Regions from separate parts of the Rhizobium sp. 01L419 genome, predicted to be linked through region 2. Evidence: predicted binding sites of a transcription regulator. Region 2 holds the regulator's gene; the other holds the start of a gene.

Region 1 (11,563 bases), on a different contig from region 2:
ACGGCATAGATGCCTGCTGCAAGCTCCGCCTCTGGCGGCAGCCGCATGTTGGCGGTCGGAAAGCCAAGCTGACGGCCGAGCTTCTCGCCGTCAATGACCTTCGACTGCACGGTATAGCGATAGCCGAGCATGGCGGCGACCGAGGAGACATCGCCTTCCTTCAGCAGCGCACGAATATGACTCGAGGAGACGACGTCGGTATTCTCGTCGCGAAATGCATCGATCAGAGTGACGCCGAAGCCATATCTGTTGCCGGCGTCCATCAGAAAGGCAGGCCCACCCTCGCGGCCGCGGCCGAAATGGAAATCGAAGCCGGTCACCACCTCGGACGCGCCGAGCCAGTCCTTCAGAATGGAATGGATGAACTCTTCCGCGGAACGCTGGGAAAATTCGTAATCGAAAGGATATTCGATGACCGCGTTGAAGCCAAGCTCTTCCAGGATGCGCGCCTTGAGTGGCGCGGGTGTCAGCCGGAAGACCGGCGCATCCGGCTTGAAGACAGTGCGCGGATGCGGCTCGAAGGTCAGCACGAGAGCCGGCACCCCGCGCGCGCTGGCAATATCGAGTGCCCGGTTCAGCACCGATTGATGGCCGCGATGAACGCCATCGAAATTGCCGATGGCGATGACACCGCCCTTCAGATGCTCGGGCAGCGGATCGCGGGTTTCATTGCGGTGGAAAACGGTCATCGGCTTGTTTTCTCTTATGCGAGGCGCGGCATCCACCACTTGGGTGCGGCTTTTTCCCGTTGGAGATAGGCGTTGAGGATCGCCTCGTCGGTTTCGCCGTTCAACGTATATTCCTTCGCGTGGATACCACCGCTGATGTAGAGAAGGTCGAGCCCATAATTCAAGGCGCCGCGAACATCCGTCGGCATGCCGTCGCCGATCGCCAGAACGCGATCGATGGGGAAATCGCCGCGGACCTCGCGGGCTGCGACAAGCGTCGCCTCATAGATCGGCCGGTGCGGTTTTCCGGCAATGCGGGTGGAACCGCCGAGTTGTTCATAATAGGCGGCCATGGCACCGGCGCAGGGAATGATGCGGTGACCGCGCTCGACGACGAGATCGGGATTGGCGCAGATCATCGGCACGTTGCGGGCTTTGAAGTCCAGCAGCATGTCCGTGTAGTCCTCGGGCGTCTGCGTCTCGTCGTCGAAAAAGCCGGTACAGACAACGGAGGTGGCTTCGCCGGCAGCGGCGCGCTCGATATCGAGGCCTTCAAGGAGCGGGCTGTCGCGCTCGGGGCCGAGCAGGAAGACCTTGCGCGGACCTTCGGCAATCAGCGTACGCGTGACATCGCCCGAGGTGACGATGCGGTCATAGGCGCTGTCGGGCACGCCGATCTGGCGCAGCTGCTCGACGACCTGCCAGGAGACGCGCGGCGAATTAGTGATGAGAACGACGGTCAGGCCGGCCGCACGGGCTGCCTCCAGCGCCTCGCCCGCCTTCGGAAACGGATCGACGCCGTTATGGACGACGCCCCAGACATCACAGAGCACCACATCGTATCGATCGGTGATCTCGGAGAAGTTCGCAATCCGCTTTGCCATTCCGCTTTCCTGCTTCGCTTTCGGTCACCGGTGACATTGCAAAGGCGGGCTTCGATGGCAAGGCATTTCTACGTCAAGCGAAGAACGCCGCGAGCCACAGAAGCCAAGGCTCTTCACCATCTAACCTTGGAGCGGAACAGCGTGACGGAGGATGGCGAGCACTGCCGGACCAAGCGCGCGCCATCCCGACTAGGGCTGTGAGAAAGATGGACCTGCCGCGGCTCGGTAACGACGTCGGACAAATCCCGCCATCTCCACAATTCCGGCACAAAAATCCGTGAGGGCTCTTCTTGACTCCTTCTGGAGCCATCCCTAAATGCACGGCGCTAGCACTCACAGGAGTTGAGTGCTAACATCTCCATTGTGGGCCACCCCGGTCCGCGAATGTCATTTGATCGAGGGATTAGACAATGGCAAGCACCAATTTCCGCCCGCTTCACGATCGCGTCGTCGTTCGCCGCGTTGAATCCGAAGCCAAGACCAAGGGTGGCATCATCATCCCGGACACCGCCAAGGAAAAGCCGCAGGAAGGCGAAATCGTCGCTGTCGGCTCCGGCGCTCGTGACGAATCCGGCAAGGTCGTTCCGCTGGACGTCAAGGCCGGCGACCGCATTCTGTTCGGCAAGTGGTCGGGCACCGAAGTCAAGATCGACGGCGAAGACCTTCTCATCATGAAGGAAGCCGACATCATGGGCATCATCGGCTAATCAGCCGGATGTCTTTCACCTGTAATCGCTGACACCCCTTTTCAGGAGTTCTCAAAATGGCAGCTAAAGAAGTAAAATTCGGCCGCGGCGCGCGCGAAAAGATGCTGCGCGGCGTCGATATCCTCGCTGACGCAGTGAAGGTCACGCTTGGTCCGAAGGGCCGTAACGTCGTTATCGACAAGTCCTTCGGCGCTCCGCGCATCACCAAGGACGGTGTTTCGGTCGCCAAGGAAATCGAACTCGAAGACAAGTTCGAAAACATGGGCGCCCAGATGGTCCGCGAAGTTGCTTCGAAGACCAACGACGTTGCCGGCGACGGCACGACGACCGCCACGGTTCTTGCACAGGCCATCGTTCGCGAAGGCAACAAGGCTGTAGCAGCCGGCATGAACCCGATGGACCTGAAGCGCGGCATCGACCTCGCTGTTGCTGAAGTCGTCAAGGATCTCCAGGCCAAGGCCAAGAAGATCTCCACGTCTGAAGAAGTTGCCCAGGTCGGCACGATCTCCGCAAACGGCGACAAGCAGGTCGGTCTCGACATTGCTGAAGCCATGCAGAAGGTCGGCAACGAAGGCGTCATCACCGTCGAAGAAGCCAAGACCGCCGAAACCGAGCTCGAAGTCGTCGAAGGCATGCAGTTCGACCGCGGCTACCTGAGCCCGTACTTCGTCACCAACCCGGAAAAGATGGTTGCTGACCTCGAAGACGCCTTCATCCTCCTGCACGAAAAGAAGCTTTCGAACCTGCAGTCCATGCTCCCGGTTCTCGAAGCTGTCGTTCAGACCGGCAAGCCGCTCCTCATCATCGCTGAAGACGTCGAAGGCGAAGCTCTTGCTACGCTCGTCGTCAACAAGCTGCGCGGCGGCCTGAAGATCGCTGCTGTCAAGGCTCCGGGCTTCGGCGACCGCCGCAAGGCCATGCTGGAAGACATCGCTATCCTGACGGGCGGCACTGTCATCTCCGAAGACCTCGGCATCAAGCTTGAGTCTGTCACCCTCGACATGCTCGGCCGCACCAAGAAGGTTTCGATCTCCAAGGAAAACACCACGATCGTCGACGGCGCTGGCGCCAAGTCCGACATCGAAGGCCGTGTTGCCCAGATCAAGGCTCAGATCGAAGAAACCACCTCCGACTACGACCGCGAAAAGCTGCAGGAACGTCTTGCCAAGCTCGCTGGCGGCGTTGCCGTTATCCGCGTCGGCGGTTCGACGGAAATCGAAGTGAAGGAAAAGAAGGACCGCATCGACGACGCTCTCAACGCGACGCGCGCTGCTGTTCAGGAAGGCATCGTCCCGGGCGGCGGTATCGCTCTCCTGCGCTCTTCCACGAAGATCACTGTCAAGGGTGAAAACCAGGATCAGGAAGCCGGCGTCAACATCGTTCGCCGCGCTCTGCAGTCTCTGGTTCGCCAGATCGCAGAAAACGCTGGTGACGAAGCTTCGATCGTTGTCGGCAAGGTTCTCGACAAGAACGAAGACAACTACGGCTACAACGCCCAGACGTCTGAATATGGCGACATGATCGCCATGGGTATCGTCGACCCGCTCAAGGTTGTCCGTACGGCTCTGCAGAACGCAGCTTCGGTTGCCTCGCTGCTGATCACCACGGAAGCCATGATCGCCGAGCTGCCGAAGAAGGACGCTCCGGCAATGCCTGGTGGCATGGGTGGTATGGGCGGTATGGACATGATGTGATAGGCGAAAGCCGTCACTGACATCCATTCCGGTCTCCGGAACAGGAAGGGCGGTTTTCGGGCCGCCCTTTTCTTTATTCAGGCGATTCGAAAATATTTTATTTTACAGTATGCTTAAACGTTCAATCAACCGTTCGGAAAGCCCGGTTTTCGTGCGAGGCTTTCGCGAAACTTGCGGGCCACGTATTTTTTCGGCCCGGGAAATTCTGTCTCCCAGCAGCCTAAATTATGAGAATTGCATGCTATGGTATGCGTGGAACCGTTTCCACAACGAATAAATGAGACTTTTCGTCACCCGACTAATCGGATAACGCGCAAATCCGCTCAAAATCCTGATCATAACGTCAGCCTAACGCCCCGGAAAAAGGCGTTGCCGTTTGCGCAGAAGCTCCTATAAATCCGCGCTGCAATTGACGTTCGCCCGGAGCAAATCTCGCCGCAGACGAGACCGGACCGCGCCAACGGCCATGCGTGAACATTCGGGCTTCGAAGGTCTCCGCTAACATATGAAAGTAAATCTTGCAGGACATAGTCGGGCGGCGACCCTCCGAGGCGCTGCCGGATAGGTTCGGTAAGGTGGCAGGCACAGACATGAGGTCTGGCGCCAAGTGATCCTGTCTCTTTGTGTTTGCCGAGTGTGCGGCTGTCCAGCTGCACCCGAACTGGGGAACGCCTTGTTTAAAATCGCCAAAGCCAATGCTGCCGCACCCTTGATGCCGGGCTCGCTGGATTACACCAACCATAATCACGAAATGCTGGCGCAACTTTCCGTCTCCGAAAGCTGGATCGCAGACTTTTCGACTGGTGTGATCAGGCTCGGAGATTGGAGCGCGATGCTGCACGGCCTCTCGATGCAGGAATCCGGCCTGTTGAGCCTGGTGCGCTGCTACGACGCCAAGGACCGCAACCACGTTCTGCAGCTCTTCGAACAGGCGGCGACGCTTTCCTCATCCTTCTGTTTTTCGACAACCATCATCATGCCGAACGGCTTCCGCCAGCCGCTCTTCTGCATGGGCGAATCCAATGGGCTGGAAGAAAAATACAGCGGCAGCATGGTCGGCGTCTTCGTCTTCCCGCGCTTCAAGCTGGAAGGCGCCAGCCAGATCACCAGCAGGCAGTAATCTGGGTGCAAGCCCTCAAGAAAAAGGCCGGTCCTGCGACCGGCCTTTTCTGTTTCAATCCAAAAATCAAGCTGGCTTGACCGGGATATTGAGCCCCTTCTCGCTTGCCGGCCGGGCGATGCAGCGCTGCAGCCAGTCCATGACGGCGGGGAATTTCGCATATTCCAGCACCTCGCGACCGCCATAGAAGATGTCGGCGCCGCGGATCCACGGGAAGGTGGTGATATCGGCGATAGTGTACTCGTCGCCCATGATCCACTGACGGCCCTGCAACCGGCTTTCCAGAACGCCCAGCAGGCGCTTGGCTTCATCGCGATAACGCTCCACCGGATAGGAATTGTTGGCGACCTTATCGGCTGCGAATTTGTAGAAATGGCCAAACTGGCCGAACATCGGGCCGATACCAGCCATCTGGAAAAAGACCCACTGGATGGTTTCATAGCGGCCCGCAGCATCGGCCGGGATGAGCTTGCCGGTCTTCTCTGCCAGATAGAGCAGGATGGCACCGGATTCGAAAAGGCCGATCGGCTTTCCCCCGGGGCCGTTGGGATCGATGATTGAAGGGATGCGGCCGTTCGGGTTCAGCGAGACGAATTCCGCCGTCTTCTGATCGGTGGTCGCGAAGGAAACATAATGGGGCTCATAGGGCAGACCGAGCTCCTCCAGCGCCACGGAAATCTTCACGCCGTTCGGCGTCTGAAGAGAGTAAAGCTGGATAATGTCAGGGTTTTCGGCCGGCCAGCGGCTGGTGATCGGAAATGCGGAAAGATCTGCCATCAAGTTCTCCATAGTGAGGAGGCGACCATAGAAGAGGGTCGCCATACAAGGCAAGCCGCTCGATCGTTTCGTATTAGTGAACAAACTGTCCGCTACTGTTTATCTTTCCCTGACGCTAGAAAAAGGCGAAATACAGGGCATCCGAGGTCCCAACACGGTGCCGGGGCATCAAGACCTCAAGAGCCATTCAACGGAGAAACGTCCATGTCGAATACGAACAACGTCCTCATCCTTCTCGCCCGCATTCTTTTGTCCTTCATGTTCATCTTTGCCGGCTTCGGCAAGGTAACCGATCCTGCCGGCACTGCAGGCATGATCGCCGGCGCCGGCCTTCCGGCTTCCACCGCGCTGACCTATCTCGCAGGCCTCTTCGAACTCGTCATGGGCATTTCCGTGCTCATCGGCTATCAGGTCCGCTACACGGGCTGGCTGATTGCTGCCTTCTGCGTGTTTACCGGCATCGTCTTCCACCTGCCGACCGTCAACGTTCCTGATTTCCCGGCTGCTGCGAACGGCTGGATCAACGGCCTGAATTTCGTGAACTTCCTGAAGAACGTTACGCTCGCCGGCGCCTACATCATGCTCGCCACCAATGGCGCAGGCGCTTATTCGCTCGATGCCCGTCGCGGCCTGCAGGCAGCCGCTGCCCGCTAAATTCGATATCCTCCTAGACATGCAAAACCCGCCGTCGAATGACGGCGGGTTTTCCGTTTTCAGGTCTTTGCCTCGCGCATATCGTTATCGCAAACCGCTGCACAGTTTTGCGCGACAAGCTCTAGAAATCAGAGAACCGAGCGGACGGCTTCGGCGATCGCTGCTACCGTCGGTGTATCGGCATGTGCATCCTTACGGGCGCGCACCAGGCAGGCTTCCGAGCGCAGGATGACGCCATCGGACAGCACCTTGAGGTGATTGGCACGCAACGTCGAACCGGTCGATGTGATATCGACGATGATATCGGCCGAGCCGGAAGCCGGAGCGCCTTCCGTGGCGCCCAGGCTCTCGACGATGCGATAGAGTTGGATACCATGCTGGCTGGAGAAGAACTGCTGTGTCAGGCGCCAGTATTTCGTGGCAATCGCCAGGCGGCGACCGTGGCGGGCGCGGAAATCGGCGGCGACATCAACGAGGTCGGCCATGGTATCCACATCCAGCCAGATTTCGGGCACGGCAACAACGACATCGGCATGGCCAAAGCCTAGCCGGGCGCAGAATTCGACCCGCTTGTCCGCCTCGGCCAGCCCCTCGCGCACGAGATCTTCGCCGGTAACGCCGAAATCGATCGAGCCGTTGCCGAGCTCACGGGAGATTTCAGAAGCAGACAGGAAAGCAATTTCCACATCGTCCCAGCCTTCGACGCGGCCGCGATAGGAGCGGTCGTTGCCGACGGCATAGATTTTCAGGCCGGCGCGCTCGAAGATATCAGAGGCGTCATCCTTCATGCGGCCCTTGGAGGGAAGCGCAATGGTGATCGTCATGCTGCGGCCCTTTCGGTTTCGATACGGTCGAGCCAGAGGGAGAAGCCGACGGCGGGAATGCGGTCCTTAGCGCCGAGGAAGGTCAACAGCCTGTCGAAGCGGCCACCACCGGCTAAAACCGCCGTGGAACCTTCAGCCATGACCTCGAAGACGAGGCCGGTGTAATAGTCGAGCGGGCGGCCGAAAGCGGCGCGATATTCGATCAGCGAAAGATCGACGCCGGCATTGGAGAGTGCCGCCACACGGCCATCGAAGCGCGCCAGCGCATTGCCGAGTTTCAGCCCTGCGGCATCGGCAAAATGCGAAAGCGCTGCCGATGCATTGACGAGCGGTACGTTGAGCGACAGGAACTGCTCCAGCAAGTGGAAGGCTGCATCATCGAGCCGAGTTTCAGAAAGAACCAGCTTTTCCTTCAGCCGGCGGGCAATCTCCTGCGGCGAGCGGCTGGCATTGGTGGAATAACCGGTCGCCTGCATCGTCTCGTCGATATGGGAAATCAGCGCCGCCTCGTCCTCCAGGCCGACCAAATGAGCAACTTGGTCATCAAGGCCGGTGACAAATTGCGGGCTGACGAGACTCGCCAGCAGAGCCTCCAGTTGCATCATATTGCCGAAGGCGTGGATCAGCCGCTTCTGCCAGCCGAGTGGCAGGCCGAGCGCCTGCACGACCGCCTCGAACACGGCCTGATCGCCTATCGTCACAGAGAGATCCCGGCCGGGCAGCAGGCGCGAGAGTATGCCGACGGCGTCACCGATCGCGCGGGCATCGGCACTGGCGAGATTGATATCGCCGAGATCCTCGATGCCGGCCTGATAGAATTCGTTGCTGCCGTCGCGGCGCTGGCGGAAGACTTCGCCGAGATAGGAATAGCGCTTCGGCGTGCCCGTGGCGCTCTCGATATGGCGCAGACAGACGGGAATCGTGAATTCCGGACGCAGGCAGAGACTGGCGCCCGTTTCGCTTTCCGTCATGAAGATACGCCGGCGAAGATCTTCACCGGCGATATCGAGGAAGGGTTCGGCGGGCTGGATGACCGGCGTGTCGATGCGTTCCGCCTTGCGGGCGGAAAATTCGTCCAGAAGCTCGCCGGAGAAGTTCGGGAGGTTGATGAGGGCCATATCAGCCCGCCCTCTTCCGGTCCTCCGCCTGTGCGGCGAGGATTTCCTTCACCTTGGCGACGAGATCGGCCTCCGGCACGGTTTCCTGCGCCACGCGCGCCTCGCGCCAGGTCGTGTTGTCCTCGATCTCGCCGGAGAGGCGCTTGCCCTCGATGAGATCCTTGATCTGGACGACACCCTCAGCGCGCTCATCGCCGCCCTGGATGATGGCGATCGGGCAGCCGCGGCGGTCGGCATATTTCAGTTGGTTGCCGAACTTCTTCCAGTTGCCCTGGAACATTTCGGCGCGGATGCCGGCGGCGCGAAGCTCCTGCGTCAGGCGCTGGTAGCGGCCCATGGCATCGACATCGCCATCCATGACGGTGACGAGCACCGGTGCGATGATGTCCTGCTGGCCAAGCTTGCCGAGGTTCTTCAAAGCCGTCATCAGGCGCGAGACGCCGATGGAAAAGCCGGTTGCCGGAACCGGCTGGCCCATGAAGCGGGAGACGAGACCGTCATAACGGCCGCCGCCGCCAACGGAGCCGAAGACGACCTTCTCGCCCTTTTCGTTCGTGACGTCGAAGAGCAGTTCGGCCTCATAGACCGGGCCGGTGTAATATTCGAGACCGCGCACGACAGAGGGATCGATCTTGATGCGGTCGGACTGATAGCCGGCGCTGGTGACGAGCGCGCCGATGAAATTCAGTTCCTCTACGCCTTCGGCGCCCTTCTCGGTGCCGGCGACCAGCTCAGCGAGCCGGACGGCACTTTCGGCATAGTCCTTGATGCCGACGAAGAAGAGGACGTTCTCGATCTGATCGTCGTTGAGCTTGGCGCCCTTGGTGAAGTCGCCGGATTCATCCTTGCGGCCTTCGCCGAGCAGCAGGCGCACGCCTTCGGGGCCGAACTTGTCGAGCTTGTCGATGGCGCGCAGCACGTTGAGACGCTGGCCGGCCTTGTCATCCCCGCCGAGGCCGATCGCCTCCAGCACGCCGTCCAGAACCTTGCGGTTGTTGACGCGGATGACATAGTCGCCGCGCTTGATGCCGAGCGCTTCCAGCGTATCGGACATCATCATGCACATTTCGGCATCAGCCTGAACGCCCGGTGCACCAACGGTATCGGCATCGAACTGCATGAACTGGCGGAAGCGGCCCGGGCCGGGCTTCTCGTTGCGGAAGACGTAACCAGCGCGATAGGTGCGGTAGGGAAGCTGGATTTCGTTGAAATTTTCCGCGACATGACGGGCAAGCGGCGCCGTCAGGTCGTAACGCAGCGACATCCACTGCTCGTCATCGTCCTGCAGCGAGAAGACGCCCTCATTCGGACGGTCGCTGTCCGGCAGGAACTTGCCGAGCGCATCGGTATATTCAAGCAGCGGCGTTTCGACCGGATCGAAACCGTAGTGCTCATAGACCTCGCGGATCTTCGCGGTCATTTCGTTGACGGCGCGGAGATCGGCTGCGGAGCGGTCGACAAAGCCGCGCGGAAGGCGGGCCTTGAGCTTTTGGGGTTTCTTCTGCTTGTCGTTCATTTCGGGGAAATTCCACATATGTGACAGTGGCGGTTTCCTAGCGGATTGGGCGGGTAGCGGCAAGGGTGAAGGGTCTTGATATGGCGACCAGAATCGATTGATCGATGAGGAAAGGACCAGACATCAGGATATCGCCATGATCGCGGAAGCGCTTCAGTATCTCGCCACGGCCACGCTCACGGGCAGAGGGTATCGCCGTTTCGTCCGTTATTCGGTCAATCTGTGGTCCCGCGCCGGCCGCTGTAGCAGGGACTGGGCGGCGCATGAAGAGAATAGCAAGAACGCCGTTCGCGCCGCCATCAGCGGTTTTTCACAGCGGCGGACGGCCGTCGTGCTCGGTTCCGGGCTGCTCCGGGATGTGCCGATCGAGGACCTGGCTGACAGTTTCGATACGGTCGTTCTCGTCGATCTCGTGCATCTGGCATCCGTGCGCCTACGGCTGAGGGGCAAGCGCTACCGGAACGTTCGGCTGATCGAACGCGACGTTTCCGGCTACGATGATCTCAAGAAAGGTGAGAATCCGGAACCACTCGGATTCTTGCGTGGCGTGCCCTATCTCGATTTCGTCGTTTCCGCCAACCTGCTGTCGCAGATCGGGCGCGGCGTCAAACGGCGATACGAGACAGAAGCATCATCCGGGATGCCTGCTGATACCGTCGAACGGCTGATCGCCGCGCATATGCAGGGGCTAGCGGCCTTGCCTTGCCGCAGCTGCCTTGTGACCGACATTTCCTACGTGGTCATCGACCGCACCGGCAGGATGCAAGAGGAAGCAGACCTGCTCCACGGTATCGCGCCGCCCGAGGCAAAGGCCAGCTGGGACTGGCCGGTCGCACCGTTTGGAGAGGAAAGCCGCGACTACGAGATCGTTCACAAGGTGATCGCAGCCTGGTGAACCACTTGGCTTTTCGCCTGCGCTTGCCTATGTTTTTTCCATGCGCGCTTTGGCTCTCATCACGATGTTCTTCGGCTGGCTGGTCTACAGCACCATGTCGGCGTGGGCAGGCTGTCCAACCTGCGCATCGATGAACATGTCGGTTCAAGCCGACAGCAGCACGGCGCATCATCACATGGAGGGCATGGCTATGCCTGACATGGCGGCCAAGGGCGATTCAGCGAAAGACCCTTGCTCCACGGGCATCGCGCATATGCCGCTCTGCGCCGCCTGCGTGGTGCTCCCCGCAACTGCAATGATACCCGATGGGGGCAAGCATGTTTTCGCCTATCCTGCTCCGGCCCTCGACCGGGCATTGAGAGACAACAGACCCGCCCCGCAGGCGCCGCCTCCCCGCTTCATCTGACAAACCCCTTGGCAGAACCGCAGCCATAGGCTGCTGCACCAACCTATCGTCAGACAGAGGAAGGAACTCTCATGTCTCTGAAAATCATCGCCCTTTCCGCAATCATCGGCTTTGCCGCCCCAGCCTTTGCCGAGGACATGCCGATCATGGACATGTCCAAGCACATGGGCGGCCACGGCCCATCCAGCCAAGCCTTCACCGAGGCTAATGACAGGATGCACAAGGATATGATGATCAAATTGAGCGGCGACACCGATGTGGATTTCGTCCGCAGCATGATCCCACACCATCAGGGAGCAA
Region 2 (11,563 bases):
CTCCGGGAGAAGGGACCAACGGTTCAGCAAACCGTTGTGCTACTGTGAAACCGAAATGTTAATTTTCTTGACCATGCGGGCCGGTTCCGGGCGAATTAGATCAACCGACAGCAGACCGTTCTTGAGGCTTGCGCTTAGAACCTGCATGCCATCGGCGAGAACGAAGGTGCGCTGGAACTGCCTGGCCGCAATGCCGCGATAGAGATAATCGCGCTCGCCCTGATCGACCTGGCGGCCACGGATCAGAAGCTGGTTTTCCTCAGTGGAAACATCGAGGTCTTCTTCGCTGAAACCGGCAACGGCAAGCGTGATGCGGAGCCGTTCAGGCGCGTCGTAACCTGCGGCGATGCGTTCTATGTTATAGGGTGGATATCCGTCGCTTGCCTTGGAAATCCGCTCAAGCGTCTTTTCCATGGCATCGAAGCCCAGAAGCAGCGGGCTGGCGAAAGGGGTAATGCGACTCATGTTCCAAAGTCCTTGATGCAAGCGACCTCTCCGGACCTCACAAGCAGCATCCGGGTACCGCTAATATGGGAACGACGGTTGCCCGCTGCAAGGCGCGATGGCCACCCAACCAGGCCTCCCCCATTTTAAGGCGAAGCCTCACAAGACCGCTTCCTTGACAAAGGACGCAACGCCCCGCATCAAAACATGCCCCGGCGCGATGTGCTGATTTGTTACGGGAGCATGAAGACAATGAGAAGGTGCATGCCAGAGCGACGCGCACCAGAGGATGGAACGATTCGGATGGCAGAACCGAGAAAGATCATTATCGACACCGACCCCGGCCAGGACGATGCCGCCGCGATCATGCTGGCGTTCGGCAGCAGGCAAGAGCTTGACGTGCTGGGCATCACCACCGTCGCCGGCAATGTGCCGCTGTCTTTGACGAGCCGCAACGCACGCATCATCTGCGAGCTTTGCGAGCGGACTGACATCAAGGTCTTTGCCGGCGCCGACCGGCCGATCGCCCGCAAGCTGGTCACCGCCGAGCATGTGCATGGCAAGACCGGCCTCGATGGCCCGACCCTTCCCGAGCCTACGATGCCGCTGCAGGCACAGCATTCCGTCGACTTCATTATCGAAACGCTGCGACGCGAGCCGGAAGGCACCGTCACGCTCTGTACGCTCGGACCGCTGACCAATATCGGCATGGCTTTCCGGAAGGCGCCCGACATCATTCCGCGTATCCGCGAGCTTGTGATGATGGGTGGCGGTTTCTTTGAAGGCGGCAATATCACGCCGGCTGCGGAATTCAACATCTACGTCGATCCGGAAGCGGCCGACATTGTGTTTCGCTCGGGCGTGCCTGTCGTCATGATGCCGCTCGACGTCACGCACCAGCTTCTGACCCGCAAGGACCGGGTGAAGCGGATGGCCGAGATCGGCACCGCGCCGGCCAAGGCGATGGTGGAGATGCTGGAATTCTTCGAGCGCTTCGACATCGAAAAATACGGCTCGGACGGCGGCCCGCTGCACGACCCGACGACGGTGGCCTACCTGCTGAAACCCGAACTCTTCAAGGGCCGGGACTGCAATGTCGAGATCGAGGTGACGTCGGAGCTGACAGTCGGCATGACGGTCGTCGACTGGTGGCATGTGACCGACCGCAAGCGCAATGCGAAGGTCATGCGCCACGTGGATGCCGACGGATTCTTCGATCTGCTGATCGAGCGCTTCGCGCGGATATGATCCACCAAGGTTAGACAGGAACAGAAAAGGCCGCCAGCGCGGCCTTTTCTTAATTGTCAGGGGTCCTTATTGTCTTAGGCGTCCTTCTCGTCCAGCACCGAGTTGGCCTCGGCTTCGACGAGTTTCGGACCACCCTTGGCAACGCCGACCATGGCCGGGCGCAGCACGCGTTCGCCGATGGAGAAACCGGCCTGCACCACCTGCACGACCGTATTGTTCGGCACTTCGGTATTCGGCACTTCGAACATCGCCTGATGGAAGTTCGGGTCGAACTTCTGGCCAACCGGCTCCAGCTTGCGAACGCCGTGGCGCTCGAGAGCCGAGAGCATTGAACGCTCGGTCATATCCACACCTTCAATCAGCGTGGTCAGGCCGGCATCAGCCGTTTCCTTCACTTCGGCAGGAATGGCGTCGAGCGCGCGGCGCAGGTTGTCCGATACGGCCAGCATGTCGCGAGCGAAGCCTGCGACAGAATAGGACTTGGCATCCTTGACCTCGCGCTCCGTGCGGCGGCGCAGATTGTCCATTTCAGCAGCGAGCCGCAAATAGCGGTCGCGCAGTTCGGCATTCTCGGCCTTCAGAAGCTCAAGCGGATCTGGTTCGCTTGCAGCTGCTTCCTTCACGGCTTCATTCTCGACGTTTGCGGCAGCGTCGGCTGCGGCTTCTGCCGCAGCTGCGTCAGGTCCGTTTTGCGTCGTTTCATCAGTCATGACGGTCTCCGGTTCATATATTCTCAGATGCGCCCGATATCGATGTTTGGCCGGAAAAAATCAAGTCTGCGTGACGAAGAAGCTGAAATTCAGCCGGTTTCGCGTGAGGGATCAGAGAGATCCGCGCGAAAGGCGCGACACGAGCTGGGCCGTATAGTCCACCATCGGCACGATGCGGGAATAATTAAGCCGCGTCGGGCCAATCACGCCCACCGCTCCGACAATGCGGTCGTCGTCATCGCGATAGGGGGCAACGATCAGGGAGGAGCCGGAAAGCGAGAAGAGCTTGTTCTCCGAACCGATGAAGATGCGCACGCCGGGTCCGCTTTCAGCAAGGTTCAGGAGCTCGATCAAGCTGTCCTTCTTCTCCAGGTCGTCAAAGAGCAGGCGCAGACGGTCGAGGTCTTCCGCCCCGCCCACGCCTTCCAGCAGGTTTGCGCGGCCGCGGATGATGAGTTGCGCTGGCTTTGTCTCGTCCGAGTTGCCGGCCCATACGGCAATGCCACGCTCCACGAGATCCCGCGACAGCGCATCGAGCTCGTGGCGAACTTCATCTTTCAGTCGGCTCAATTGCAGGCGCAATTCCGGCAGCGTTTGCCCGGTCATGTGCGCGTTGAGGAAATTTGCGGCTTCGGTGAGCTGCGAAGAGGTAACGCCGGCGGGCAGCTCGATGATTCGGTTTTCCACCTGATCGTGATCACCGACAAGCACGGCCAGAGCCTTGGTAGGCTCCAGGCGGATGAACTCGACATGCTTCAGCACCGAATCGCTCTTGGACGTGATGACGAGGCCGGCGCCGCGCGAAATGCCCGAGAGCATGCGACTTGCCTCGTTCATCATCGATTCCACGGGATTGTCGCGGTTTCCGGCCCGCACCTGGCGGTCGATACTGGCGCGCTCCTCCACAGAGAGATCGCCGACCTGCATGAAGGCATCGACAAAGAAGCGCAGCCCCACCTGCGTGGGCAGGCGGCCGGCACTCACATGCGGCGAATAGATGAGCCCCAGTTCTTCCAGGTCGCTCATGACATTGCGCACAGAGGCTGGCGACAGTGACATGGGCAGAAGACGTGACAGATTGCGGGAACCCAACGGTTCGCCGTGCTCCAGATAACCTTCGACGATACGTCGGAAGATTTCCTTGGATCGTTCATCCAGCGCGGCCACGGCATCCGAAACCGATGTCGACCTGTAGCTCATGAACTTTCGCACCCGTACTGAATGATATCCGGGAAATATAGCCAAACTTACCCCCGTGGCAAAAGGGAATTTGCAAATGCACGCAGCCAATCGTAGAAGCGGGCGACAATACAGATGCAGGCATGGCATTGCCGGGAACCGCTCACGCTTTTCGGCATCATGTTTCAGGAGAAGAGAATGCGGCCTTCAGGCAGAAAAACAGACCAGATGCGCAAGGTCTCCTTCGAGCGCAATTTTTCCAAGCATGCCGAAGGCTCCTGCCTGGTGAAATTCGGCGATACGCATGTGCTCTGCACGGCAAGCCTTGAAGACAAGACACCGCCATGGCTGCGCAATAGCGGCAAGGGCTGGGTTACCGCCGAATACGGCATGTTGCCGCGCGCGACAGGCGAGCGTATGAAGCGCGAAGCCGCTACCGGCAAGCAGGGTGGCCGCACGCAGGAGATCCAACGCCTCATCGGCCGTTCGCTGCGCGCTGTGGTCGATCTGACCGCGCTCGGCGAGCGCCAGATTACGCTCGACTGCGACGTTATCCAGGCGGATGGCGGCACGCGTACGGCCTCCATCACCGGGGCCTGGATTGCGCTTTACGACTGCCTGCGCTGGATGGAAACCCGCAACATGATCAAGGCCGACCGCGTCCTGAAGGATCATGTCGCGGCGATCTCCTGCGGCATCTTCGCCAGCCAGCCGGTCATCGACCTCGACTATCTCGAAGATTCTTCCGCCGAAACCGATGCCAATTTCGTCATGACGGGCGCCGGCGGCATCGTCGAGATCCAGGGCACGGCGGAAGGCACGCCTTTCACCGAGGAAGAATTTTCTTCGCTGATGGGCCTTGCCAAGGCCGGTATCGCCGAACTGGTGGACCTGCAGAAGCAGGCAATCGCCTGAGAGCATCCGTTCGGGCCTATCAATGAATTTTCCTTGTCCCCGTTTCGGGGACAAGGCGGACCAAGAGGCGGTAATGGCCCACCCGATCGAAGGCATTCTTGAAACCGCGCTTTATGCCGCAGATCTCGATGCGGCTGAAGCCTTCTACGGGAATGTGCTGGGTCTCGAGAAGATCGCACGGTCGGGCAACCGCCATGTGTTCTTCCGGTGTGGACCGGGCGTGCTGCTGATCTTTAACCCGAAGGAAACGATGAAGCCGCCGGCACCTGACAGTCTGCAGGTTCCGCCGCATGGCACGACCGGAAAGGGCCATGCCTGCTTCAGGGTTTCGGGAGATTATCTCGATCAGATGGCCAGGAAGCTGCAGGCAGCCGGTATCGGTATTGAATCAGAGGTTCACTGGCCGCAGGGTGGCCGATCCATTTATTTTCGCGATCCTGATGGCAATAGCCTGGAATGCGCGGAAGCGAAAATCTGGGGCATGGAATAAGGATATTTTATGCGTAAGCTCGAAACCAAGACCATTGTCGTCGCCAGCCATAACCAGGGCAAGATCCGAGAGATTCAAGATCTGATCGGGCCGCTCGGCTTTACTGCCAAATCGGCTGCCGAGCTCAATTTCATCGAACCCAAGGAAACCGGGACGACCTTCGAGGAAAATGCCACGATCAAGGCACTCGCCTCGGCTGAAGCGTCCGGCCTGCCGGCACTTTCAGATGATTCCGGCCTCGTCGTCGATGCCCTCGGCGGTGATCCCGGCGTCTACACGGCCGACTGGGCGGAGACCGGTAACGGCACCCGCGATTTTGGCATGGCGATGGAAAAGGTCGAGAAGGCACTGGAAAAGGCAGGCGCCAAGAAGCCCGAACAGCGCACCGCGCGTTTCGTCAGCGTGCTCTGCCTTGCCTGGCCGGATGGCCATACCGAGCTTTTCCGCGGCGAAGTGGAAGGCACCGTCGCCTGGCCGCCGCGCGGAATGCAGGGTTTCGGCTATGATCCGGTTTTCCAGCCGGAAGGTTATGATGTGACGTTCGGCGAGATGAGCGCGGAAGAAAAGCATGGCTGGAGTATCGGCAAACCGCAGGCTCTGTCGCATCGCGCCCGCGCCTTCAAGCTCTTTGTCGAAACCTGCCTGGAAGCATAGGGCCAAGCTTTGAACATGATCGAGTCGCCTGCGCTGATGCCCGACGCAAAGCTTCTGCCCGATACCGGCGAGCCCGGTTTCGGGGTCTATGTGCATTGGCCTTTCTGCGCGGCGAAGTGTCCCTATTGCGATTTCAACAGCCATGTCCGGCATCAGCCGGTCGATCAGGAGCGCTATGTCGCCGCTTTCCTGAAGGAGATCGCCACTGCCCGCCAGATGAGCGGGCCGAAGACGGTGACCAGCATCTTCCTCGGCGGCGGCACGCCCTCGCTGATGAAGCCGGAAACGGTCGATGCGATCCTTAACGGCATTTCGCGATACTGGCATGTGCCTGATGGCATCGAGATCACGATGGAGGCCAATCCTTCAAGCGTCGAGGCCGAACGCTTCCGCGGCTATCGCGCTGCCGGCGTCAACCGTGTGTCGCTCGGCGTGCAGGCGCTCAACGACCGTGACCTGAAATTCCTCGGGCGGCTGCACGACGTCGCCGATGCGCTGAAGGCGATCAAGCTGGCGCGCGATATCTTCCCGCGCATGTCCTTCGACCTGATCTATGCCAGGCCGAACCAGACGGTGGAAGAATGGGAGCGCGAACTGAAGGAAGCGATCTCCTATGCGGTCGATCATCTCTCGCTCTATCAGCTGACCATCGAGGAAGGCACGCCCTTCTATAGCCTGCACAAGGCCGGAAAGCTGATCGTGCCTGATGGGGACCAGTCCGCTGAACTCTATGAGGCCACGCAGGAAATCACCGAGCGTGAAGGACTGCCTGCCTATGAGGTGTCCAACCACGCCCGGCCCGGCGCGGAGAGCCGACATAACCTCACCTATTGGCGCTACGGTGATTATGCCGGCATCGGCCCTGGCGCGCATGGGCGCCTGACGCGCGGCGCAGAAAAGATCGCAACCGCTACGGAACGCAAACCTGAGGCTTGGCTGGACCTCGTCGAGCGCGACGGGCACGGCATCGTCGACGAGGAGCGCCTCGGCTTCGAGGAACAGTCCGACGAACTGCTATTGATGGGCCTGCGCCTGAAAGAAGGCGTCGATCTCGCTCGCTGGCAGCAGCTTTCCGGCCGCGATCTCGATCCGAAACGCGAAGAGTTTTTACTGGAACACCGCTTCATCGAACGGATCGGCAATTCGCGGCTGCGCTGCACTCCGTCAGGCATGCTGATCCTCGATTCCGTCGTCGCGGACCTCGCCTGCTGAATCACATCAGGCAGTGCGCCTCTTCCCCAAGTTGACGAGCCTTCCATCGATCGCCGCAAGGCCGACGGCGATCAGCGCCATGCCGATCAGATGCTTGAGCTGCAACTGCTCGCCGAGCGCTAGCGCCCCTAGCAGGATCGCACTGACGGGGATCAAGAAGGTTACCAGCATCAGGTTGGTGGCTCCAGCCGTGGCCAGGATTCGGAAGAACAGAACATAGGCCACAGCCGTGGAGAGTATCGCGAGGCCGAGCAGCGCCAGCCAGGTCTCGGCAGAGGGGATGGCGAGCGTCCAGGGTTGGTCGGCAATCAGGGCGATCGGCAGCATGAGCACAGTCGAAGCCGTCACCTGTCCGGCGGCTGGGATCAAAGGCGCCAGGCCCATCCGGCGGAATCGCCGGCCCCAGATGCCTGCCAGGGAGTAGGAGAAGGCCGCACCGAGGACCGCGAGCTGGGCGAGCACGTTCGAACCGAGATCCCTCAAGACATCGAAGCCGATCATATAGGCTACGCCGGCAAAACCAACAATCACGCCGAAGAGACGGTTTGCCGTCAGCTTCTCGTCTGCCGTCAGCACGTGGGCGACGACCACGGCGAAAAGCGGCGTCGTGGCGTTGAGGATCGAGGCAAGGCCGCTCGCAATATGCGTCTGGCCCCAGACGATCAGGCAGAAGGGGATCATATTATTCAAGAGTCCCATGCCGAAGAAAGCGATCCAGCTCTGCCTGTCGCGCGGCATGGTATGTCCCATCGCCCGCACGATCAGATTGAGCGCGATGGCGGCAAGTAGCACGCGCGCGGTCACGATCGTGAAAGGCGGCAGCGCCTTCACCAGAATGCCGTTGAAGAAGAAGGAGCCGCCCCAGAGAAGCGACAAGACGATCAGCATGGCCCATTCACCGGTTCCCATGGTTCTCTGTACAGCCATGATAATCTCCTTCATCGAGCTTTGCTAAATCGTTCTCTCGAGCAAACCGACGCAGATTTGCCAGAGACATTTGTTTTTATTAGTATCTCTACGTGTCCGGCAAACGAGCATTTCTCCTCGTATAATTGAGCTGAGCTAAATCATGGTTGATCCCTTGCCTTCGCTCTCGGCCTTGCGCGCCTTCGAGGCAGCGGCGCGCCATCTCAGCATGACGCAGGCAGCGCACGAGCTGCATGTCACGCCGGGCGCTGTCAGCTTGCAGATTCGCGATCTCGAGGCCTCGCTTGGCGTGTCGCTTTTCGAGCGGCGTACGCGGCAGATTCTGCTGACGACCGAGGGCCGCGATTACTTCGCGACGCTGCGCACAGCCTTCCAACTCGTGCGCGAGGCAACGGCATCGCTGACGGCGCGGCGGCGCGGCAATTCACTGGCGCTTACCTGTACGGCCGGTTTTGCGACGCACTGGCTGTTGCCACGGCTTCAGCGGTTCGAGGACATGCATCCTGATATCGATGTGCGCATCAGTGCCTCCCATCGCATGTTCGATTTCGAACGTGACGGGATCGATCTCGCCATCCGCCACGGACTTGGCGGCTACGAGGGGCTGATCAGCGAGCGTCTGGTGGATGATGAACTGGTGCCGGTCTGCACGCCGGCGATTGCGGCGGCCCTCGGCGCTCACCCTTCCCCGGATCAGCTTGCTGGTTATCAGCTCATCCACGACGTCTACCGCCGCGACTGGCAGCTCTGGCTGGCGGCAGCGGGCGCCACCAGGGTGGATGCCTCCCGCGGCCCGATCTTCAGTGACGGCAACGGCGCCTTCGAGGCGATGAAATCGGGTTTCGGCGTGGCGCTGATGCGACGCTCCTTCATTGGGAGGGAACTTGCCGAAGGCCTGCTCGTGGCGCCGTTTCCGCTGGGGCTCGCAAGCAGGCTTGCCTACCATCTGGTCTATCCAGGCACAGCGCTGGAACGACCGGCGGTCGCTGCCTTCCGGCGCTGGCTGCTTTCAGAAGCTCACAGCTAGTTCCGATGAGTCGCGCCTGTCTTGAACAGGCTGCCCGTCGGCGTCTTCAGGAACATGTCCAGCGGAATATGCTCCTGATGCAGGAAGCCGCTGGCCGGCAGCAGGCCGTCGCGGACCATCTCGATGACGGCAACCACAGAAGCCGACGTCGTCCAGGCGATCGCCGTGCGCCGTGCGCCGGCAATCTCGATCGGATAATAGGCGCGCACGAACTCCTTGCGGCGCAGGCCGCCATTGACTGTGCCTTCGGCCGCGACATGCACGTAGACGACGTCGTCATCGACCGGCGGCTTTGCATTGGTCAGGATCTCGCCGGCAAGCTGGCGCCTGTCGCGCATCAGAAGCTCGTGGAAGAAGAAATTCATCAGCTCCATGTGGCCAGGATAACGCATCGTCTTGTAGTCGAGATTGTCGACCTTGCCGAGCATGGTGTCACACATGGTGCCTAGCCCGCCCGAGGTCGTGAAGGCTTCCAGCTTGACGCCGCCGACATAGATCGTCTCGTGCCACTCCATGGGCGAGACGAGCTTGCGTACGCCGCCCTCAATGACCTCGCAATCGTTCAGATATTCATTGACCACACCTTCCGGCGACCAATTGAAAGCATAACCCAGAAGCCCGGTCGGGTTCTGCGGCAGGGCGCCGACACGCATGCGGATCGAGCGGCAGCGGTCGAAGCCATCGGCAAGGCTTGCGCCGACGATACCGACGAAACCGGGCGCCAGGCCGCATTGCGGCGCCATCAGGCCGCGAGCGGTCTTGGAAAGCTCGATGATGAAATTGGTGGTCGGCACATCCTCGGTCAGATCAAAATAGTGGATGCCGGCGAGATGAGCCGCCCGAGCCAGCTCTATATTCAGATGATAGGGCAGGCAGGACAGGACCGCTTCGACGCTCGACAGCAACTCGCCGATGACGGAGGGACTGGTGATATCGCCGGATCGGCATTTAAACGGGAGATCGCCCTGAGGCAGTTGCGCATCGACGCCGATCACCTCGAAGCCGCCCTCATGCAACAGCGTCGCTGCCAGCCGTCCGACCTTGCCGAGGCCGACCACGGCAATTTTCTGAAAACTCATTGAGATCCTCCCGAGCGCCGGCGTTTTCACTGGCGCGTTTTTCTCACGTGGAGGCTGTATAGAATAAAATACTTATAAAAGAAAACAGCCGGGATCGCTCCCGGCTGTCGGATGGCGATGGCAATCCACCGCCTATTCGTTGATGAGGCGCTTCAGAAGCTCGATCTCATGCGAAAGCTTCGTGTCTCCCGAGATCAGTTCCTCGATCTTGCGAACGGCGTGCAAAACCGTCGTGTGATCGCGTCCGCCGAATCGGCGGCCGATTTCCGGGAAGGAGCGCGGCGTCAGTGTCTTCGCCAGATACATGGCGATCTGGCGCGGCTTGACGATGACACGCGTGCGGCGGTTCGAGACCAATTCCTGTCGCGAGACGTTGTAGTGACGCGCGACGATACGCTGGATATCCTCGATACGCACACGGCGCGGCTCACCGGAACCGACGAGATGGGCCAGAAGCTCATCCACGCGCTCGATCGACAGGTTCGGCTCGAAGGAGCGGCGGAAGATCAACTGGTTGAAGGCGCCTTCCAGCTCACGGCCGCTTGCCGTGACGTTGCGGGCGACGTGCTGCAGCAGATCGGTCGGGATTTCCAAGGACGGATCTTCCAGACGGGCGACCGCAAGACGACGATTCAGGATTTCGAGACGCATCTCGTAGTCGGGACCATCGAGTTCGATGGCAACACCACCCTGCAGACGCGAGCGGACGCGTGGATCGAGCGATTCCAGCTCCCACGGCGCCCGGTCGCCGGCGACGACAACCTGCTTGGCGCTGTCGAGCAGCATGTTCAGCAGGTGGCAGAACTCGTGCTGGATCATCTTGCCCTGCAGGAACTGCATGTCGTCGATGATGAGAAGATCGATGGCACGCAGCGAATCCTTCAGCGTCAGTGCATCATTGTCGCGGATTGCGGTCGCAAAACGCCACATGAAGTATTCGGCCGTCAGATAGACAACGCGCAGGCCACGCGGGTTCTGCACGGCGGCATTGGCGATCGCCTGCAGCAGATGCGTCTTGCCGAGACCGACGGTCGCGTGGACAAAGAGCGGGTTGAAGCGCACAGCGCCCTGACCTGCTTCCGCGATGGTCTTTGCGGCGGCGAGCGCCACACGGTTGGAGCTCCCCTCGACGAAAGTGTCGAAGGTGAAGCGGGAATCCAGCGGCGAGCCAAAGAGCGGCGAACCGACATTTGCCGGGCGCGCCGCAGCGGCGGCCGAAACAGCCTGCTGAACGATCTGCCCCGCCGGCTGGGCAGATGCCGGGCGGCGAAGCTGGGTGGGCTGGGTGACCGTCTCGACGGAGACTGCATCGTCCAGCGCCTTCGTACCGATGCGCGTTGCCGTGCGCACAAGGATTTCGACCTTCAGGATTTCGGAATCTTCGGCCTGGAAAAGACCGGTGATGAGATCGAGATACCTGTTGTTGATCCACGACTTCAGAAAGGTCGTGGGAACGGAAAGACGAACGACGCTCTTGGAAACCGAATGAAGCTTGAGCCGTGCAAACCAGCTTGCATAGACGTCAGGACCGACTTGTGCCTTCAGACGCGCGCTAACGCGGTCGAAGAGAACGCCATGCTTCATATCCGTCTTTTCTTCCTTCGCGCCCAGGTGAATGGAACCGAAAGACTGCTGTGCAGCTTCCCCGTTATCCAGTGCACCCGTCGTAATCGAATTC

What was found. The regulator HrcA, encoded in region 2, represses chaperone genes, less so after heat shock. The targets are predictions, from matches to a motif close to GTTAGCACTCNCNNNNNGNGAGTGCTAAC.
Region 1: the regulator HrcA is predicted to act here: its motif matches at 1,878-1,906, upstream of groES (co-chaperone GroES).

Annotation. Positions count from the first base shown of each region.
Region 1 covers NZ_JBFTSM010000025.1:58,904-70,466, forward strand. Annotated here, with positions in the region: gene AC1DUP_RS33240 (bifunctional riboflavin kinase/FAD synthetase) at 1-689, opposite strand, end outside; gene AC1DUP_RS33245 (TIGR01459 family HAD-type hydrolase) at 704-1,552, opposite strand; gene groES (co-chaperone GroES) at 1,963-2,259, shown strand; gene groL (chaperonin GroEL) at 2,316-3,953, shown strand; gene AC1DUP_RS33260 (hypothetical protein) at 4,627-5,073, shown strand; gene AC1DUP_RS33265 (glutathione binding-like protein) at 5,140-5,850, opposite strand; gene AC1DUP_RS33270 (DoxX family protein) at 6,055-6,504, shown strand; gene hisG (ATP phosphoribosyltransferase) at 6,633-7,328, opposite strand; gene AC1DUP_RS33280 (ATP phosphoribosyltransferase regulatory subunit) at 7,325-8,446, opposite strand; gene hisS (histidine--tRNA ligase) at 8,448-9,962, opposite strand; gene AC1DUP_RS33290 (hypothetical protein) at 10,099-10,857, shown strand; gene AC1DUP_RS33295 (hypothetical protein) at 10,898-11,263, shown strand; gene copM (CopM family metallochaperone) at 11,335-11,563, shown strand, end outside.
Region 2 covers NZ_JBFTSM010000003.1:270,535-282,097, forward strand. Annotated here, with positions in the region: gene AC1DUP_RS08310 (Hsp20 family protein) at 40-465, opposite strand; gene AC1DUP_RS08315 (nucleoside hydrolase) at 748-1,692, shown strand; gene grpE (nucleotide exchange factor GrpE) at 1,767-2,402, opposite strand; gene hrcA (heat-inducible transcriptional repressor HrcA) at 2,514-3,602, opposite strand; gene rph (ribonuclease PH) at 3,780-4,496, shown strand; gene AC1DUP_RS08335 (VOC family protein) at 4,570-4,986, shown strand; gene rdgB (RdgB/HAM1 family non-canonical purine NTP pyrophosphatase) at 4,996-5,640, shown strand; gene hemW (radical SAM family heme chaperone HemW) at 5,656-6,852, shown strand; gene AC1DUP_RS08350 (DMT family transporter) at 6,859-7,779, opposite strand; gene gcvA (transcriptional regulator GcvA) at 7,922-8,806, shown strand; gene AC1DUP_RS08360 (saccharopine dehydrogenase family protein) at 8,803-9,885, opposite strand; gene dnaA (chromosomal replication initiator protein DnaA) at 10,018-11,563, opposite strand, start outside.